3 regions of the Enterobacter cloacae complex sp. 394F7 genome follow, and region 2 is predicted to be linked to each of the others. Evidence: predicted binding sites of a transcription regulator. Region 2 holds the regulator's gene; each other region holds the start of a gene.
What was found. Region 2 encodes PurR, which represses purine synthesis genes. Its sites were predicted from a motif close to CANGCAAACGTTTGCNTG; they were not measured.

Region 1 (4,677 bases), on a different contig from region 2:
AACCTGCGAGGTACAAATGTTGGAGTTCGCTTTCTCGCGGCGGATATGCTGCTCACGCGTCTGCATCGCCATGCGCAGCGCAGTGTTACCGGCAGCGTCTTTTGACACACCGATAATACGGCCAGGCATGGAGCGTTTGAATTCATCTTTTGCCGCAAAGAATGCCGCGTGCGGGCCGCCGTAGCCCATCGGCACGCCGAAGCGCTGCGCAGAGCCGAAGACGATATCCGCACCCTGTTTGCCAGGCGCCGTCAACAGTACCAGTGCCATAAAATCAGCGGCGACGCTGACAACGACTTTGCGGGATTTGAGTTCGGTCATCAGGGCGCTGTAGTCATGCACTTCGCCGGTGGTGCCCACCTGCTGTAGCAGCACACCAAAGACATCCTGGTGATCCAGTACTTTGTCGGCATCATCGACAATCACGTCGAAGCCAAAGGTTTCCGCACGAGTGCGTACCACGTCCAGCGTCTGCGGATGAACATCCGCCGCCACGAAGAAGCGGTTGGCGTTTTTCAGCTTGCTCACGCGTTTCGCCATCGCCATGGCTTCTGCCGCGGCGGTCGCTTCATCCAGCAGAGACGCAGAGGCGATGTCGAGACCGGTCAGATCCAGGGTCACCTGCTGGAAGTTCAACAGCGCTTCCAGACGGCCCTGGGACACTTCCGGCTGATAGGGGGTATACGCGGTATACCAGCCCGGGTTTTCCAGCATGTTGCGCAGGATCACCGGCGGTAGCTGCACGTTGGTATAACCCATGCCAATGTAAGACTTATAGCGCTTGTTAAGGGCTGCAATGGCCTTTAATTCTGCCAGCGCAGCAAATTCAGTCGTCGCCTCGCCCACCTGTGGTGGCGTGGCAAGCTGGATGTCTTTTGGCACAATCTGGCCGATCAGTGCGTCTAATGAATCCGCGCCAACTGTCTTCAGCATCTCCTGCTGTTGCTGAGCATCCGGCCCTATGTGACGTTCAATGAAGGCGCCACGGTTTTCAAGCTGGCTTAAAGTCTGTGTCATGAGCGATGGTTCCTGAAACGTGCAGTGAATATAAGTTCCCTCTCCCTGTGGGAGAGGGTTAGGGTGAGGGGAAGATGGGCACCCTCACCCCTGTCCTCTCCCGAAGGGAGAGGGATAATGGCTTACTCGTCTTCTAACAGGGCTTCGTATGCGGTGGCATCCAGCAGCGCAGCAACCTGTGATTCGTCGCTGGCTTTGATCTTGAAGATCCAGCCGCCTTCATACGGTTCGCTGTTGACCAGTTCCGGGGAGTCGCTCAGCGCGTCGTTGACGGCAATGATTTCGCCGCTCACCGGTGCATAGATATCGGATGCCGCCTTAACAGATTCCGCGACAGCGCAATCATCGCCCGCGCTAACGGTCGCGCCCACTTCCGGCAGGTCAACAAACACCATGTCGCCCAGCAGCTCTTGCGCGTGCTCGGTGATCCCAACGGTATAAGAGCCGTCCGCCTCTTTGCGCAGCCACTCGTGTTCTTTGCTGTATTTCAGTTCTGCTGGCACATTGCTCATTGAAGTTCTCCTGATAAAAATGATTAGGCGACCGGCTTACCGGCGCGAACAAAAATCGGTTTGGTCACGTGGACCGGCATTTCGCGGTTGCGGATCTGAACCACCGCCGTTTCGCCAATGCCGGCCGGCACGCGTGCCAGTGCAATACTGTAGCCCAGCGTCGGGGAGAAGGTACCGCTGGTGATCACGCCTTCACGCGGATTGCCGTCTGCATCGGTAAAACGTACCGGCAGTTCGCCGCGCAGCACGCCTTTTTCCTTCATCACCAGGCCAACCAGCTGTTCAGTGCCCTTTTCGCGCTGCATCTCCAGCGCTTCACGGCCAATAAATTCGCGGTCAGCCGGTTCCCACGCGATGGTCCAGCCCATGTTAGCGGCCAGTGGAGAGACGCTTTCGTCCATCTCCTGACCATAAAGGTTCATGCCCGCTTCCAGACGCAGCGTATCGCGCGCGCCCAGTCCTGCTGGCTTGACGCCCGCTTCCACCAGCGCACGCCAGAAATCGGCGGCTTTTTCATCCGGCATGGCAATTTCATAGCCCGCTTCACCGGTATAGCCGGTGGTGGCGATAAACAGATCGCCCGCCTGCACGCCGAAGAACGGCTTCATGCCAGCGGTGGCTTCACGCTGCTCGTTGTTGAACAGCGTGGCGGCTTTCGCCTGCGCGTTCGGCCCCTGCACGGCGATCAGCGACAGATCATCACGGACGGTGATGTCGATGGCATATGGTTCAGCGTGTTGGGTAATCCAGGAGAGGTCTTTTTCGCGGGTGGCGGAGTTTACAACGAGGCGGAAGAAATCTTCAGTGAAGTAGTAGACGATGAGGTCGTCAATCACGCCGCCAGAGGCATTTAGCATGCCGGTATAGAGCGCTTTACCTGGCGTCTTCAGTTTTGCGACGTCGTTTGCCAGCAGATAAAGCAAAAACTCCCGGGTGCGGCTACCGCGCAGGTCGACAATTGTCATGTGGGAGACGTCGAACATACCGGCATCGGTACGCACTGCGTGGTGTTCATCAATCTGGGAGCCGTAATGCAGCGGCATCATCCAGCCATGAAAGTCCACCATACGTGCACCGCATAACACGTGTTGTTCGTACAAAGGAGTCTGTTGAGCCATCTTTTCCTCGTTGAAAAATTCACCGTGAATCCCGGTATCGGCCCCGTCATTCGGCACCGACGCAAACGTTCTCTTTTACCTGAACTTACCACCGAAACCGACGGTTAACCATAAGGTAAAACAGGTCATCACATTAGCTTATGACCAAAAAACGCTGAAAAGCCTACAGAGTTATTCACTGGTAAAATGCGATTCAACCCGCATAAAATTAACAACGATCTAACAATATTTAGCACATGGTGATATTTCATGCGGAAAAACGGGCCAAATTTCCGTAACGTAAAAATAGCCAGATTAGATTATCTAATGCGAAAAATGGCGTGAAATTAGATTATTTCAAACGAGGATATTTACCCGGCGCAGAGGCCGGGTAAATAAAGTGTGACGGGGATCGAGATTAACGTAACCAGTCGGGAAGATCGTTAAGACCCATCGCCTGACGAAGGAGTTGAGGTTTTACGCCCGGAAGGGTGTCGGCCAGTTTCAGGCCGATGTCGCGCAGCAGTTTTTTCGCCGGATTTGCCCCGGCAAACAGCTCGCGGAAGCCCTGCATGCCTGCCAGCATCACCGCCGCGCTGTGTTTGCGGCTGCGTTCGTAGCGACGCAGGTAGAGATGCTGGCCAATGTCTTTACCTTCGCGGTGCAGACGGCGCAGCTCATTCACCAGCTCTGCCGCATCCATAAAGCCAAGGTTAACCCCCTGTCCGGCCAGCGGATGAATGGTATGCGCCGCGTCACCCACCAGCGCGAGACGGTGCGCCGCAAACTGGCGCGCGTAACGGCCGGTCAACGGGAATACCAGGCGTTCGCTCTCAAGGGTGCACAGACCAAGACGGTTATCAAACGCCATGCACAGCGCCTGATTAAACGCCTCTGGCGTCGCCTCGCGCATCAGCTGTGCTTTTTCCGGCACCAGAGACCAGACGATCGAGCACAGGTGCGGATCGCTCAGCGGCAGAAATGCCAGAATACCGTCGTTATGGAAAATCTGGCGCGCAACGCCGCCGTGCGGCTCTTCAGTACGGATGGTTGCTACCAGCGCATGATGACGATAATCCCAGAAGGTCAGGGGAATATCCGCCTTGTTACGCAGCCAGGAGTTTGCGCCATCCGCCCCCACCACCAGCCGCGCGGTAAGCATGTCGCCGCTCTGCAGGGCGAGAAACGCTTCGTTTTCGCCCCATGCCACCTGCTGTATTTGCGCGGGCGCCATCAGGGTGATATCACTGCAGGATTGCGCTTTTTGCCATAACGCATGGTGAATGACGGCATTTTCGATGATATGACCCAGATGGCTATAGCCCATACTTTCATCATCAAACGCGATATGGCCAAAGCTGTCTTTGTCCCACACTTCCATTCCGTGATAGCAGCTGGCACGCTGCGCCACGATATCTGACCAGACGCCAAGGCGCGTCAGTAGTTTTTCGCTGGCGGCATTGATTGCCGAGACGCGCAGTTCCGGCGGCGCATCGTGCGCAACGGGCTGAGGCAGATTTTGCTCCAGCACGGCCACGCGCAGACCACTGCCCTGTAAACCACAGGCCAGCGCCAGCCCTACCATTCCGCCGCCTACAATGGCGACATCAACATTTTGCACGATGATAACTCCTTAACGCGCGACCCAACCAAGGGTCCGCTGCGCCAGCACGTCACGTGCCGGAATGAATAATTCCATCGCCATCAGCCCAAGGTTGCGGCCTGCAACCAGCGGTGCCCAGCGATTGGCAAACAGATGCACCAGGCCATCGGTGACGCCGATAGTCGCTTCTTTATCGGCCCGGCGTCGCTTCTGATAATGGCTGAGCACCGGATACGCGCCGCAATCTTTTTGCTCATGCCACGCCTGGGACAGAGTCTCTGCCAGGCTCATCACGTCGCGTAGCCCAAGGTTGAAGCCTTGCCCGGCGATTGGGTGCAACGTCTGCGCGGCATTGCCGACCAGCGCCACGCGATGGGAGATGGACTGAGATGCCGTGGTCAGCGACAGCGGGTAAACAGCGCGTTTTCCCGCATGGGTAATACGCCCC
Region 2 (4,677 bases):
GTGGCGAAGAACTTCGCCGCGTAAGAGAGACGCAGAAGGGTTTCCCCTTCTGCGTTTTTTTATTCGGCAGCACAGGCCGCTTCAGGCTGTTTACGACCCGACATCATCACTAACAGCAGGCCAAGCGCGGCAATAATGGCCCCCATCACCGGCACAAAGCTGTATCCCAGACCACCCGAAATCACAGCACCGCCCGCTGCGGCACCGAGCGCATTGCCCAGGTTGAACGCACCAATATTCACCGACGATGAAAGACCCGGCGCCTCATGCGCGACGCGCATTACGCGCATCTGCAGCGGCGGAACCACGGCAAAAGTGGCCGCACCCCAGACGACCATCGCAATGGCCGCGCCAAACTCATTACGCGCCAGCCAGGGAATGGCAATCATGATGACAATCAGCAGGGTCAGAAAACCCTTCAGCGTTCCGCTCACGGAGCGGTCAGCAAATTTCCCGCCCAGATAGTTACCAATCGAGAAGCCCACGCCAATCAGCACCAGCATCGCGGTGATAAAGATCGGCGTCGCGTGAGTGATGTCATGCAGCACCGGCGAAATATAGGTGTAAAGGGTAAACATCGCCCCGGCACCCAGCACGGTGGTGAGCAGCGCCGAGAGCACCTGCGGACGCATCAGTACCGACAGCTCTTTACGTACCTCAGGACGCTCACCAGCGCTGCCTTTCGGCAGAGAGAAGAACAACGCCACCATCGCGACAACGCCCAGTACGGCGGTTGCGAGGAACGACATACGCCAGCCAATGACCTCACCCAGCCAGGTGGCCGCAGGAACGCCGCCAATGTTGGCGATGGTCAGGCCCATAAACATGGTTGCCACGGCACTCGCCTGCTTGTGTTTGGGCACCACGCTTGCCGCCACCACCGACCCCAGCCCAAAGAAAGCGCCGTGGTTAAGGCTTGTCAGAATGCGTGACAGCATCAGCGTGGTGTAATCCGGCGAAATGGCGGAGAGCACGTTGCCAAGGGTAAAGATAGCCATCAGGAAAATCAGCGCATTGCGGCGCGCTCGGTGGGAAAGCAACAGCGTCATCAGCGGTGCCCCTACCATCACACCAATGGCATAGGCGCTGATTAACATCCCGGCTGCAGGGATAGAGACGTCCACACCGCGGGCGATAACCGGTAAGAGTCCCATAGGGGAAAATTCAGTGGTGCCAATCCCAAAAGCGCCAATCGCCAGGGCCAGCAGGGGAAAATTGATTTTCATGCGTCAACTCCGGATGCCGTGTCATGTGGTGACACAGAACAAAGAAGCCGAAAGCATGACATCAATCACAAAAAATGAGAAGTTAACAAATTGGCAAAAGATTTTTGCCGGAGATGTAACAATCAGGACGAGCGGGAGAGAGCGAACGCCCCCTCCGCGTAAATCAGTGCAGTGCAGCCGTCAGACCTGCAGCAACAATCAGCGCCAGCACAATAACGGTGGTGAACAGCGAAAACTTCAGATCGGAACTCATCAATTTTTCTCCTTTTAATCCCCCCACGAAAAGTGAGCTTGCTCATTTTTACACAATTTACGTCAAAAATCTTCCAGGATTTAAACGGATAACCACTTTAGCTCTTCCCCTTTTCATCAAGATAGGACAAAATTCCACGCTAAATTTATTAGCGTACCGGCCATTGACCCCCTCCTGACGTCCCGTGTCGTTTTCCTGGCGTGCCGCAATTCAAAATTGCGTGATAAGGGTGAGAGAAGGCAAACGTTTACCTTCAAGGTTTTCAGGAGTTTAGGATATGGTCTGGAGTGACATTTAATGGCAACAATTAAAGACGTAGCAAAACGCGCAAACGTTTCCACTACAACCGTATCACATGTAATTAACAAAACCCGCTTCGTGGCGGAAGAGACGCGCAACGCCGTCTGGGCGGCAATCAAAGAGCTGCACTACTCGCCGAGTGCCGTTGCGCGTAGCCTTAAAGTTAATCACACCAAATCCATTGGTTTGCTGGCGACCAGCAGTGAAGCGGCCTATTTTGCCGAAATCATCGAAGCGGTTGAGAAAAACTGCTTCCAGAAAGGCTATACCCTTATCCTCGGCAACGCGTGGAACAATATTGAAAAACAGCGCGCCTATCTGTCGATGATGGCGCAAAAACGCGTGGATGGCCTTCTGGTGATGTGTTCCGAATACCCGGAATCTGTCCTTTCCATGCTGGAAGAGTATCGTCATATCCCAATGGTGGTGATGGACTGGGGCGAAGCGCGCGCCGACTTTACCGACTCCGTCATCGATAACGCCTTCGAAGGCGGTTATATGGCGGGTCGCTATCTGATTGAACGCGGTCACCGTGAAATAGGCGTGATCCCGGGGCCGCTTGAGCGCAACACCGGTGCTGGCCGTCTGGCCGGGTTTATGAAGGCGATGGAAGAAGCGCTGATCACCGTGCCGGAAAACTGGATCGTGCAGGGCGACTTTGAGCCGGAGTCTGGCTACCGCGCCATGCAGCAGATCGTTTCTCAGCCGCATCGTCCAACGGCGGTGTTCTGCGGCGGGGACATCATGGCGATGGGGGCCCTGTGTGCAGCCGATGAGCTGGGCCTGCGCGTGCCGCAGGATATTTCCGTGATCGGCTATGACAACGTGCGCAACGCGCGCTTCTTCACGCCTGCGCTGACCACCATCCACCAGCCGAAGGACTCCCTCGGTGAAACGGCCTTCAATATGCTGATGGACAGGATCGTCAACAAACGTGAAGAGTCGCAGTCCATTGAAGTTCACCCGCGCCTTATCGAGCGCCGTTCCGTTGCGGATGGTCCATTCCGCGACTACCGTCGTTAATCTCGTGTGGAGCCAGCTAAGCTGGCTCCCGTAGCCATTCCCGGTTAAGCGTTTCGCTGTCTCCCAGATAATCCAGTAGCCATGCCATGGCGGGCGACACATCATTTTGTTGCCACGTCAGGCAGCAGGCCGCATCCGGGAACGGATTCTCCAGCGTCAGCTCGACCCATTCACCGGTATCGATTCTCGGCTTAGCGAAATGGACGGGAACCATCGCGACGCACAGCCCGGCGCTGAGGCAGGTCGCGGAGGATTCCCAGTCCGGCGCTACCACCCGCCGCTGGTTATCAAGAAGCCAGGTAATACGTTTTGGCAACGAGCGCGAGGTATCCTCCAGCACCAGCGACGGCCAGTTGCGCAGCGTGTCGTCACTCAGCGGTCCCTCCAGGGCAGCCAGCGGATGATCGTGTGCCACGACGCATTTCCAGCTCAACATGCCCATATCGCGAAACGCATAGCGCCCCCCGACGGGGATCGCCTGGGTTGCGCCAATCGCCATCTCTGCCCTGCCGTCCGCCAGCGCGTCCCAGACCCCGTTGAATACCTCCTGCGAGACACGAAGTTCAACGTCTGAAAAATGGCGATAGAAATCCACGATCATCTGCCGGGTACGCTCCGGCTTAACGATATTGTCCACGGCGATGGAAAGATGTCCGCGCCAGCCGTTGGCGATCTGCTGGCACTGTTCGCGAGTGATCTGCATTTTTTTGATAACAGAACGCCCTTCTTTCAAAAACCACGCGCCAGCAGGCGTTAATTCCACATCGCGATGCCGCCGTTCGAACAGCGGAACCGCCAGCCACTCTTCAAGCTGCCGCACCGTGTAGCTGATAGCCGAAGGGACGCGGTGCAACTCCTGTGCCGCACCGCTAAAGCTGCCGTTACGCGCGACAGCATCCACCACTTCAAGAGAATAATCTGACCACATTTTCTGCCTGCAAAAAATTTGAATGCAACCGCCAAATATTAGCGTTTCACAACCCGCTTTGCACTCCCTACACTCTGCGCCAGTGTCTACCTGCCTCCTCAAGGAGAATAAAACAATGCAACCCAGGAATGGATTTTTAGTCTGGCTCGGCGGTTTGAGCGTGCTGGGCTTTTTGGCCACCGATATGTACCTGCCCGCGTTTGCGGCGATGCAGGAAGATCTGCAAACGCCAGCCGCGGCCATCAGCGCCAGCCTGAGTTTGTTCCTCGCCGGTTTTGCCATCGCACAGCTGCTCTGGGGCCCGCTCTCCGATCGCTTCGGGCGTAAACCGGTGCTGTTACTGGGCCTGGCCATTTTTGCCGCAGGCTGCCTGGGAATGTTATGGGTACGCGATGCGACCTGGCTGCTGGTGCTGCGCTTTGTTCAGGCCGTCGGCGTCTGTGCCGCGGCGGTAACCTGGCAGGCTCTCGTGACCGACTACTACCCGGCCAACCGTACCAACCGCATTTTCGCCACCATTATGCCGCTGGTTGGCCTGTCACCCGCCCTCGCTCCCCTGCTGGGCAGCTGGATCCTCGCGCACTTTGACTGGCAGGCCATTTTTGCCACGCTGTTTGCCATCACCCTGGTACTGATGCTGCCAGCGTTTGCCCTCAAGCCCGCGCATCAAAAAGAGGTGCATGCTGACGCCAAACCGATCACGTTCCTCTCCCTGCTGAGCGCCAAAGCGTATCGTGGTAACGTCCTGGTCTATGCCGCCTGCTCGGCGAGCTTCTTCGCCTGGCTCACCGGCTCGCCGTTTATTCTGCACGATATGGGGTACAGCCCGGCCGCCATTGGCCTGAGCTATGTCCCGCAGACCATCGCCTTCCTGCTGGGCGGATACGGCTGCCGTGCGGCGCTGCATAAATGGGAAGGCCAGCAGATGCTGCCCTGGCTGCTGGCGC
Region 3 (4,677 bases), on a different contig from region 2:
AACAGATGGCGAGAGTGAGAGTTTAAGCCCTGCTCTTCGCTGATGATGATCCGCCGTTTCAGCTCGGCAAAGCGAACCTTGTAGAACTCATCAAGGTTGTTGGAATAAATGCCCAAAAAACGCATGCGCTCAATAAGCGGGTTGCTTTTGTCCGCCGCTTCCTGGAGTACGCGTTCGTTGAATGCTAACCAGCTTAGCTCTTTCTCGATATATAACTTTTCCTGACCCATTACAGCTCACACTCCAGTTCAATCACAGGACGTGGTAAATCCGTCTCGTCCTTATTATGGCGAGCATTTCCACGATATGTCCAACAGTGCCAGAAAAGTATGACAGTTATTTTTTTGTTGGAGATTTTAGAAGGTTGGAGAAGGGAATATCGGGTAATGCGCTTTGTTGGTCGGGTAAGCGCTGCTGCGCCACCCGACAGAACAGACTACTCTTCGGCCGCGTAACCCTGCGGGGGCAGTTTCACGCCATCCAGCCAGGCAGCACCCTCGCGCATCGCCAGACGCCCGTCGACAAACCAGCTGACCACCAGTGGATAAATGGCATGTTCCTGGCTCTGCACCCGTTCGGTGATGTCGTCTTCGGTGTCGCCGTCAAAGACCGGGACTTTCGCCTGCAGGATCACCGGTCCGCCGTCCAGCTCATCGGTCACGAAATGCACCGAGGTCCCGTGCTCTTCATCGCCGTTTTCCAGCACCTGACGATGGGTGTGCAGGCCGGGATATTTCGGCAGAAGCGAAGGGTGGATATTCAGCAGACGCCCGGCGTAGTGCCCGACAAATGCCGGGCTCAGGATACGCATATACCCCGCCAGCACCACAACGTCCGGCGCGTAGGCATCAATCTCCTGAACCAGTTCGCGGTCAAACGCTTCACGGCCGGCGAACTGACTGGCCTCCAGCGCGTGCGCGGGAATGTTTGCTTCCCGGGCGCGCTCAAGGCCGAACGCGTCGGCCTTGTTGCTGAATACTGCCCGAATGGTGCCATTGATTTTCTTCTGTTTGCAGGCGTCAATGATGGCCTGCAAATTGCTTCCGTTGCCGGAAATGAGCACCACGATGTTTTTCATTCAATGACCACACGCTGTTCGGAATCGGAAGCTTTGATAATACCGATTTTCCACGCGTTTTCACCTTTGTCCGTCAGCAGCTTAACGGCTTTATCCGCTTCGCTCGCTGGCAGGGCGATCACCATACCTACGCCACAGTTAAAGGTGCGGTACATTTCGTGAGAACTCACATTGCCCGCGGTTTGCAGCCAGTTAAAGACTGCTGGCCACTGCCAGGAAGATTCGTCGATTACCGCCTGGGTGTTGTCCGGCAGTACGCGCGGAATGTTTTCCCAGAAGCCGCCACCGGTCAGGTGGGCAATGGCGTGAACGTCCACGTTCTCAATCAGCTCCAGCACGTTTTTCACGTAGATGCGGGTCGGTGCCAGCAGATGGTCAGCCAGAGGTTTACCTTCAAGTTCGGTGGTTTGTGGGTCGCAACCGCTTACTTCGAGGATTTTACGCACCAGCGAGTAGCCGTTAGAGTGCGGGCCGCTGGAGGCCAGCGCAATCAGCACATCACCATCAGCCACTTTACTGCCGTCGATAATTTCTGATTTTTCTACCACACCCACGCAGAAGCCTGCGACGTCATAATCTTCGCCGTGATACATGCCAGGCATTTCTGCGGTTTCACCGCCAACCAGCGCGCAGCCAGACTGCAGACAGCCTTCGGCAATACCGTTGATCACGCTGGCTGCGGTATCCACATCCAGTTTGCCTGTCGCGTAGTAGTCGAGGAAGAACAGCGGCTCAGCGCCTTGTACCACCAGGTCGTTTACACACATCGCGACCAGATCGATACCGATCGTGTCGTGACGTTTTAAATCCATCGCCAGGCGCAGTTTTGTGCCTACACCGTCAGTACCCGAGACCAGAACAGGTTCACGATATTTTTGCGGCAGCGCGCACAGTGCGCCGAAGCCACCCAGACCACCCATCACTTCCGGGCGGCGGGTTTTTTTCACCACACCTTTGATTCGGTCAACCAGCGCATTACCTGCGTCAATATCAACACCGGCATCTTTGTAGCTGAGAGAAGTTTTGTTGGTCACGGCTCAAGTCCCCACGCGATTGCATAGCTAGTAAGAAAAATCGGCGCAATTCTAACAGTCCAGGCAAACGTTTGCGAGCCTATTCTCGGCGCGAGGATCTTTTTTTCTGCTCCACCCCCGGCGGCGCGCAAACTTGACTCCGTTCACGAAAATGAAACCGGTTTCGGCGATCTGCTTGCATGCGGTTTAGGGAATGAACATCATGAAATGAAACCGGTTTCAGTTTCATTTAGGAGGAATGAAGGCCATGAACATCGCCGCATTTGATATCGGTGGCACCGCGTTAAAAATGGGCATTGTGACCGCGCAGGGAGAGCTACTGCAAACGGATAAGGCCGCCATCAGGAACAGCGACGGTGACGCCATTCTTGCGCAGATGCTGAACTGGGTAACGGCCCATCCCGGGCTTAAGGGGATCGCCATCAGCGCGCCGGGGTATGTTAATCCGCATACCGGCTTTATAGAGATGGGCGGGGCCATTCGCCGCTTCGACCAGTTCGCAATGAAAGGCTGGCTTGAGGCGCATACGGGTTTACCGGTTACCGTCGAGAATGACGCTAACTGCGTGCTGCTGGCGGAGCGCTGGCAGGGCAAGGCGAAGGATATCGATAACTTTCTGGTACTGACCATCGGCACCGGGATCGGCGGGGCAATTTTCTGCAACGGCAGGCTGGTTCACGGGGCGCGTTTTCGCGCCGGAGAGTTCGGCTACATGCTTACGGAAAGGGCAGACTCAAGACGTGTTGCCCGCCACTCCATGAATGAAAACTGTACGTTACGCACGCTTCGCAAGCGCTATGCCGACTTTCACAGTCTGACGCTTGAGAGCGTCACCGGCGAGGCCATTTTTGATGGCTATGACGCAGGCGACACCGTATGCCGCCGCCTGGTGGATGATTTTCTTAACGGCATTGCGACAGGGCTCTACAACCTGGCGAATGTGTTCGACCCGCAGACCATCTTCATTGGCGGCGGTATCGCGGAGCGGCCCGGGTTTATGGATCTGCTTCGCACCCATCTTGCGTGGTTTGGCATCGCGGATATCGCCGATGTCGTCAGCCACGGCAACCGGGCCGGTCTTGTCGGCGCGGTTTACCACTTCAGACAGCAGTATCCGTCAGCAATCAGCAACATCGAATGAGGGAAAGAGTATGTCAGGATTTAAAGAAGGTTTTCTGTGGGGCGGCGCGGTGGCCGCGCACCAGCTGGAAGGTGGCTGGAAAGAGGGCGGTAAAGGCGTAAGCGTCGCCGATGTCATGACCGCTGGCGCCCACGGCGTGCCGCGTGAAATCACCGACGGCGTGCTGCCAGGAAAAAACTACCCGAACCACGAAGCCATCGATTTTTACCATCGCTATAAAGAAGACATCAAACTCTTTGCGGAGATGGGGTTCAAATGCTTCCGTACCTCCATTGCCTGGACGCGTATTTTCCCGAAAGGGGATGAGCTGGAGCCGAACGAAGCGGGCCTTCAATTCTACGATGACCTGTTCGATGAGTGCCTCAAATACGGCATCGAACCGGTTATCACCCTGTCGCATTTTGAGATGCCGTATCATCTGGTCACCGAGTACGGCGGCTGGCGCAACCGTAAGCTGATCGACTTCTTTGTCCGCTTCGCAAAAGCGGTCTTCCAGCGCTATCAGCATAAGGTGAAGTACTGGATGACCTTTAACGAGATCAACAACCAGGCTAACTTCCACGAAGATTTTGCGCCGTTTACCAACTCCGGGCTGAAGTATGCGCCAGGCGAAGACCGTGAGCCGGTGATGTTCCAGGCCGCGCACTATGAGCTGGTGGCCAGCGCGCTGGCGGTAAAAGCCGGGCGCGAGATTAATCCTTCCCTGCAGATCGGCTGCATGATTGCCATGTGCCCCATTTATCCGCTGACCTGCGCGCCTGACGACATCATGATGGCAATGAACGCGATGCATCGTCGCTACTGGTTCACCGACGTTCACGTGCGCGGCAAGTATCCGCAGCATCTGCTTAACTACTTTGCGCGTCGTGGTTTCACGCTGGACATTACCGAAGAAGACAAAGCGGCGCTGACGCAGGGCTGCGTGGATTACATCGGCTTTAGCTATTACATGTCCTTCGCCACCAAAGCGACGGCGGATAACCCGGAACTGGATTACGATGAAAGCAAGAGCCTGGTCTCCAACCCGTACGTGCAGAAATCTGACTGGGGTTGGCAGATTGACCCGGTTGGCCTGCGCTACTCCCTGAACTGGTTCTGGGATCACTACCAGCTGCCGCTGTTCATCGTTGAGAACGGCTTCGGCGCGATTGACGTGCAGGAGAGCGACGGCACGGTGAACGACCAGTACCGCATTGATTATCTCTCGGCGCACATCCGCGAGATGAAAAAAGCGGTGGTGGAAGATGGCGTGGATCTGATGGGCTACACCCCGTGGGGCTGTATCGATCTCGTTTCTGCCGGCACCGGTGAGATGAAGAAACGCTACGGGTTTATCTTTGTTGATAAAGACAACGAAGGGAACGGCACGCTGAACCGCAGCAAGAAAAAGTCGTTTGACTGGTATAAGCAGGTGATTGCGAGCA

Region 1: the regulator PurR is predicted to act here: its motif matches at 2,706-2,723, upstream of gcvT (glycine cleavage system aminomethyltransferase GcvT).
Region 3: the regulator PurR is predicted to act here: its motif matches at 2,173-2,190, upstream of purM (phosphoribosylformylglycinamidine cyclo-ligase).

The regions. Positions count from the first base shown of each region.
Region 1 covers NZ_JBXWCS010000003.1:4,325-9,001, reverse strand. Annotated here, with positions in the region: gene gcvP (aminomethyl-transferring glycine dehydrogenase) at 1-1,017, opposite strand, end outside; gene gcvH (glycine cleavage system protein GcvH) at 1,140-1,529, opposite strand; gene gcvT (glycine cleavage system aminomethyltransferase GcvT) at 1,553-2,647, opposite strand; gene ubiI (FAD-dependent 2-octaprenylphenol hydroxylase) at 3,045-4,247, opposite strand; gene ubiH (2-octaprenyl-6-methoxyphenyl hydroxylase) at 4,260-4,677, opposite strand, start outside.
Region 2 covers NZ_JBXWCS010000004.1:161,382-166,058, reverse strand. Annotated here, with positions in the region: gene sodB (superoxide dismutase [Fe]) at 1-24, shown strand, start outside; gene AC2FAK_RS07760 (MFS transporter) at 60-1,226, opposite strand; gene cydH (cytochrome bd-I oxidase subunit CydH) at 1,390-1,479, opposite strand; gene purR (HTH-type transcriptional repressor PurR) at 1,777-2,802, shown strand; gene punR (DNA-binding transcriptional activator PunR) at 2,819-3,730, opposite strand; gene punC (purine nucleoside transporter PunC) at 3,846-4,677, shown strand, end outside.
Region 3 covers NZ_JBXWCS010000012.1:115,484-120,160, forward strand. Annotated here, with positions in the region: gene ppk1 (polyphosphate kinase 1) at 1-230, opposite strand, end outside; gene purN (phosphoribosylglycinamide formyltransferase) at 437-1,078, opposite strand; gene purM (phosphoribosylformylglycinamidine cyclo-ligase) at 1,075-2,112, opposite strand; gene bglK (beta-glucoside kinase BglK) at 2,360-3,253, shown strand; gene AC2FAK_RS17800 (6-phospho-beta-glucosidase) at 3,264-4,677, shown strand, end outside.